DNA from 2 places in the Ectopseudomonas toyotomiensis genome. Region 1 is predicted to be linked to the other one. Evidence: predicted binding sites of a transcription regulator. Region 1 holds the regulator's gene; the other holds the start of a gene.
What was found. The regulator sigma-54, encoded in region 1, starts transcription at its own class of promoters, with help from an activator protein. The targets are predictions, from matches to a motif close to ANTGGCATNNANNTTGCTNT.

Region 1 (3,206 bases):
CGAGCAGTTCCGGGAAGCGCTGGAGCTGGCTCAGCAGGTTGCGCGCATCGATGGAGACCGCCACCTGTGGCAGCAGCATGTCGCTATGCGGCAGGAAACGCTCGGCAAGATCCGGCAGCAGGCCGGCCGGCAGGTTGTCGATGCAGTAGAAGCCGTTGTCCTCAAGTACATCGAGGGCGGTGCTCTTGCCCGAGCCCGAGCGACCGCTGACGATGATCAGGCGCATGTTTATTGACCGTTCTGAATGTCCACGACGACCTGATAGAGATCTTCGCCGCTGTTGGCCTGGCGCAGACGTTCACGTACATCCTGGCGATCGAGCATGCTGGCGATCTGGCGCAGCAGTTCGAGGTGGGCATCGGTGGCCGCCTCCGGCACCAGAAGCACGAACAGCAGATCGACCGGCACGCCGTCGATGGCGTCGAAATCGACTGCCGTCTCCAGGTGCAGGACTGCACTGATCGGGGCACTGCAGCCAGCCAGGCGGCAGTGGGGAATGGCAATGCCGTTGCCGAAGCCGGTAGAGCCGAGCTTCTCGCGGGCGATGAGGCTTTCGAATATGTCCTGGGCATCCAGGTCGGGCAGATCGCGCGCAACCAGGTTGGCGATCTGTTCGAGCACGCGTTTCTTGCTGCCGCCCGGCACGTTCACCAGGGAACGGCCGGGGGTCAGGATATTTTCAAGTCGGATCATGGATAGGGAATGTTAGCGGGCCGTGGCGCCTTGCAGGCGTTCGAGCTGCTTTTCCTTGTGCTTGATGAGTTGACGGTCGAGTTTATCGGCCAACAGGTCGATGGCAGCGTACATATCCTGGTGTTCGGCGTTGGCGACGACTTCGCCGCCGGCGATGTGCAGGGTGGCTTCGATCTTCTGCTTGAGTTTTTCGACCTCCATGGTCACCTGTACGTTGGTGATCTTGTCGAAGTGGCGTTCCAGTCGGCCCAGTTTCTCGCCGATATAGTCACGCAGGGCGTCGGTCACATCCAGCTGATGTCCACTGATGTTGACTTGCATACCGCTTTCTCCTTGTTGCCTTGTGTAAGAGACGGGTCTGGTTCGACCCGCCGCCGGAACACGTTGGCCTGAAGGCCTGAGGCCTTCAGTCGATCTGGCCTACATCAGTCGCTTGCGCTCACTGGAGGGCGCTATGCCGAGGGACTCGCGATACTTGGCGACCGTCCGACGGGCGACTTGGATGCCTTGTGCCTCCAGTAAACCAGCGATCTTGCTGTCGCTCAACGGCTTTTTCGCGTTTTCTGCTGCAACCAGTTTTTTGATGATCGCGCGGATCGCGGTGGACGAGCATTCGCCGCCTTCGGAGGTGCTGACGTGGCTGGAGAAGAAATATTTCAGCTCGTAAATGCCACGTGGGGTGTGCATAAATTTCTGCGTGGTAACGCGTGAAATCGTCGACTCGTGCATACCCACCGCTTCGGCGATGTCGTGCAGCACCAGGGGCTTCATCGCCTCGTCGCCGTAGTCGAGGAAGCCGCGCTGGTGCTCAACGATCTGCGTGGCCACTTTCATCAGCGTTTCGTTACGGCTCTGCAGGCTCTTGATGAACCAGCGTGCCTCCTGCAGCTGATTGCGCATGAAGGTGTTATCAGCACTGGAGTCGGCGCGTTTGACGAAGCCGGCGTACTGCGGGTTGACCCTCAGACGCGGCATTGCCTCCTGGTTCAGTTCCACCAGCCAGCGTTCGTTGTGCTTGCGCACGATCACGTCAGGCACGACATATTCCGGCTCGCTGGATTCGATCTGCGAACCCGGGCGTGGATTGAGGCGCTGGATCAGGTCGATGACTTGGCGCAGTTCGTCTTCCTTGAGCTTGGTGCGGCGCATCAGCTGGGCGTAATCGCGGCTGCCGAGCAGCTCCAGATAGTCGCCGACCACGCGCTGGGTCTCGCTCAGCCAGGCTGTGCCGGCAGGCAGCTGGCGCAGTTGCAGCAGCAGGCATTCGCGCAGGTCGCGGGCGCCGATACCCGCCGGTTCGAACTGCTGGATGCGGTGCAGTACCACTTCCACTTCGTCCAGTTCGACATCCAGCTCGGGGTCGAAGGATTCGGTCACTTCCTCGAGTGTTTCTTCGAGGTAACCGTCGTTGTTGATGCAGTCGATCAGGGTGGCGGCGATCAGCCGGTCTTTGTCCGACATGGGCGCCAGGTTCAGTTGCCACAGCAGGTGGCTGTGCAGGCTCTCGCCGCTGGACGTGCGGGTGGTGAAGTCCCACTCGTCATCATCGTTGCTGGGCAGGCTGCTGGCGCTGGTCTGGTAGATGTCTTCCCAGGCCGTGTCGACTGGCAACTCGTTGGGAATGCGCTCGCCCCACTCGCCTTCTTCCAGGTTGTCCACCGTAGGGGCGGTTTCCTGGTAGCTCTCTTCCTTGCTCGGAGTCGGGGTGGCGCTTTCGGCGCCATCAGCCATCGGATCGCTGTTGTCGAAGTCGTCGCCGTCTTCCTGGCGCTCGAGCATGGGATTGGATTCCAGTGCCTCCTGGATTTCCTGTTGCAGGTCCAGGGTAGACAGTTGGAGGAGGCGGATAGCCTGTTGCAGCTGCGGGGTCATCGTCAGCTGCTGGCCCATCTTGAGGACTAGCGATGGTTTCATTGCAGACCTTAATTTACTGGCGAGTTACGCCTTCCACATCAGGGCGCCGAAGCGCCGCCAGGAAGCAAATTATATGCCTGAATTTCTCGTTTTTGCCTAGGGGTTGCAATATTTCTGTAGCGAAATAGTGGGCGACCTACAGGCGGAATTCGTGGCCCAGATATACCTCTTTCACCGTCTGGTTGGCGAGGATGGTCTCGGCGTTACCTTCGGCGATCAGCTGCCCATCGTTGACGATGTAAGCGGTCTCGCAGATATCCAGGGTTTCGCGCACGTTGTGATCGGTGATCAGGATGCCGATGCCCTTGGTCTTGAGGTGATGGATGATTTGCTTGATATCGCCCACCGAGATCGGGTCCACCCCGGCAAAGGGTTCGTCGAGCAGGATGAACTTGGGGTTGGTCGCCAGAGCCCGTGCAATCTCCACGCGGCGTCTTTCACCGCCGGACAGGCTCATGCCGAGGCTGTCGGCGATATGGTGGATATGGAATTCCTGCAGCAGGCTTTCCAGTTCCGCCTGACGCCCGGCGCGGTCCAGGTCCTTGCGCGTTTCCAGGATGGCCATGATGTTGTCGGTCACCGACAGCTTGCGGAAGATA
Region 2 (3,206 bases), 2.1 Mb from region 1:
ATATTGGTCTCAGCGGCCTGCGTGCCGCGACCAGCGACCTCAACGTCACCGGCAACAACATCGCCAACGCCGGTACTGCGGGTTTCAAGCAATCGCGAGCCGAGTTCGCCGATGTCTATGCCGCTTCCGTTCTGGGTACCGGCAGGAATGCGCAGGGCAGTGGTGTACTACTGGCAGACGTGTCGCAGCTGTTCAACCAGGGCAACGTCAACTACACGAACAATGCTCTGGATCTGGCCATCAATGGCAACGGCTTCTTTATGACCAGCAACAACGGTGAGATTGGCTATACCCGCGCCGGTTACTTCGGTACGGATCGTGATGGTTACATGGTCAACAACTTCGGTTACCGCCTACAAGGTTATGCGGCTGATGACAGCGGCAATATCCTGCCGGTGCAGTCTGATTTGCGCATCAACGCAGGTCAGCAGGAGCCCAGGGCGACCACCAGTGTTACCCAGCGCCTCAACCTGAACTCCAATGCGGTACGGCCCGCTAACGCGGGAACCATGGCGGCACCGACCTTCGACCCGAGCGATTCGAAGTCCTTCAACTGGTCCACTTCGACCAATATCTACGATTCGCAGGGCAATGCTCACGTGATGAGCCAATACTTCGTCAAGAACGAAGCGCCGGCCAACAACGGCTGGGTGATGCATGTGCTGATCGATGGAGTCAATCCGCGCGACCCATCCAGTACTCAACCATTCAGCTATGCGGTGAACTTCGATGCTGCCGGACAACTGGCGACGCCGGCATTCACCCCGCTGGCCAGCACGCCGGCCAACCCAGCCCTTGATGCGCCGGCCATTCCGGCGGGTACGCCCAATGGCATCTTCGCTCTGGCGGATACCGACTGGGTGCCTGCCGAGGAGGATCCGGGCAATCCGGGAACTTTGGTACCTAACGGTGCTGACAGTGAGGCGTTCACCTTCGACATGCGCGGCTCGAGCCAGTACGCCGCATCCTTTGGTGTCAACGCCGTCAGTCAGGACGGCTACACCACGGGCCAGCTGGCTGGTGTCGAGATCGATGACACCGGGGTGATCTTCGCCCGTTACACCAACGGCCAGTCCAAGGTGCAAGGGCAGGTGCTGCTGGCGAACTTCGCCAACGTCCAGGGGCTCACTCCGGTAGGCAAGACGGCGTGGGCGCAGTCGTTCGAATCCGGTGAGCCGGTGATTGGCACGCCGCGCAGCAGTACCCTGGGTGCTCTGCAGGCGGGTGCGCTGGAAGACTCCAACGTCGAGCTGTCGGATCAATTGGTGAACCTGATCGTGGCGCAGCGCAACTACCAGGCCAACGCCAAGACCATCGAAACCGAAAGCGCCATTACTCAGACCATCATCAACCTGCGTTGATGGGCTGGGGTTGAAGCAAAGCGGCAAACCTGGCTTGCCGCTTTTGCCGTTTCAGGGCCGGCAAAACCCCGCCGCCGGCTTTTCTTTATGATCCTGACTTATCTGTAAAGTCATTTTAAATCAGTATCTTGCATTTATTTTTCGAGGCTGGCACGACGCTTGCTGTAGTCATTGCAAAGAGCCAAGGGCCTGTCGCCCACTCGGAGAATTACCATGGACAAGATGCTGTACGTCTCCATGACCGGAGCGCAGAACAACACACTGGCTCTGCGCGCCCACGCCAATAACCTGGCGAACGTTTCTACCTCGGGTTTTCGTCGCGATTTCGAGCAGGCGCGCTCCATGCCGCTATTCGGTGAGAGCTATCCGGCACGTGTATTCGCCATGAGCGAGCGTCCGGCTACGGATTTTCGTCCGGGCTCGTTGCAGGAAACCGGTCGTGATCTTGATGTTGCCATTGGCGGCAAGGGCTGGATCGCCGTGCAGGCGCCCGATGGTGGCGAGGCCTACGTACGTACTGCCAGCCTGAATATCGATGCCCTGGGCGTGCTGCGTACCGGCAATGGTTTGCCGGTCATGGGCAATGCCGGGCCGATTGCCGTGCCGCCGGAGCAGAAGGTGGAGATTGGCCAGGACGGCACCATCAGTATTCGTGCGCTTGGTGAAGATCCCAACGTATTGGCTGAAGTCGACCGTATCAAGCTGGTCAACCCTGATCCGAAAAGCATGGAGAAGGGCACCGATGGCCTGATCCGCGTCAAGGGCCAGCCCGAGATAGAGGCCGATGCGACCGTTCAGGTGACGTCGGGTTTCCTCGAGGCGAGCAACGTCAACGCCGTTGAAGAGATGACCGCCATCCTCTCCCTGTCCCGTCAGTTCGAGCTGTCGGTGAAGATGATGCGCACCGCCGAGGACAACTCGTCGGCCATGGCGCGGGTTTTGCAAATTAGCTAATTACCAGCACGCGGCGCCGTAAAACCGGCGCCCGAGGAGAATCGATATGCTTCCGGCACTGTGGGTCAGCAAGACCGGTTTGTCCGCTCAGGACATGAACCTGACCACCATTTCCAACAACCTGGCCAACGTGGCGACCACCGGCTTCAAGCGTGATCGCGCCGAGTTCGAGGATCTGCTCTATCAGATCCGTCGTCAGCCAGGTGGCCAGTCCAGCCAGGACAGCGAGTTGCCCTCAGGTTTGCAGCTCGGCACCGGTGTGCGCGTGGTGGGTACGCAGAAGATCTTCACCGCCGGCAGCCTGCAAACGACCGAGCAGCCGCTGGACATGGCAGTCAATGGCCGTGGTTTCTTCCAGATCCTGCAGCCCGATGGCACCGTTTCCTATACCCGTGATGGTAGCTTTCACCTGAATTCCGATGGGCAGATCGTCACCTCCCAAGGCTTTGCACTTGAGCCGGCGATCGTCCTGCCGAACGAAGTGCGCACCTTCACCGTCGGTGAGGATGGCACTGTCTCGGTGACCACCACCGGCAATCCGCAGCCGCAGATCATCGGCAATATCCAGCTGGCCGACTTCGTCAACCCTGCTGGCCTGGAAGCCATCGGTAACAACCTGTTCCTGGAGACCGGTTCCAGTGGCGCGCCGCAGGTGGGAAACCCGGGCCTCAATGGCCTTGGCACCACGCTGCAGAACACCCTGGAAAACTCCAACGTCAGCGTGGTGGAAGAGTTGGTGAACATGATCACCACCCAGCGCGCTTACGAGATGAACTCCAAGGTGATTTCCACCGCTGATCAGATGCTGTCGTTCGTGACGCAGAACCTCTGATTTTTGACACTGTTTTGAACGCCGCGAGGTAGTGGTTATGAACCGGCAAATTCTCTGTT

Region 2: a site for sigma-54 is predicted at 1,508-1,527, ahead of JWV26_RS01175 (flagellar basal body rod protein FlgF). Genes of this name have one in related genera too.

Annotation. Positions count from the first base shown of each region.
Region 1 covers NZ_CP070505.1:3,353,833-3,357,038, forward strand. Annotated here, with positions in the region: gene rapZ (RNase adapter RapZ) at 1-226, opposite strand, end outside; gene ptsN (PTS IIA-like nitrogen regulatory protein PtsN) at 229-693, opposite strand; gene hpf (ribosome hibernation-promoting factor, HPF/YfiA family) at 706-1,014, opposite strand; gene JWV26_RS15335 (RNA polymerase factor sigma-54) at 1,114-2,607, opposite strand; gene lptB (LPS export ABC transporter ATP-binding protein) at 2,744-3,206, opposite strand, start outside.
Region 2 covers NZ_CP070505.1:252,552-255,757, reverse strand. Annotated here, with positions in the region: gene flgE (flagellar hook protein FlgE) at 1-1,361, shown strand, start outside; gene JWV26_RS01175 (flagellar basal body rod protein FlgF) at 1,575-2,315, shown strand; gene flgG (flagellar basal-body rod protein FlgG) at 2,362-3,147, shown strand; gene flgH (flagellar basal body L-ring protein FlgH) at 3,185-3,206, shown strand, end outside.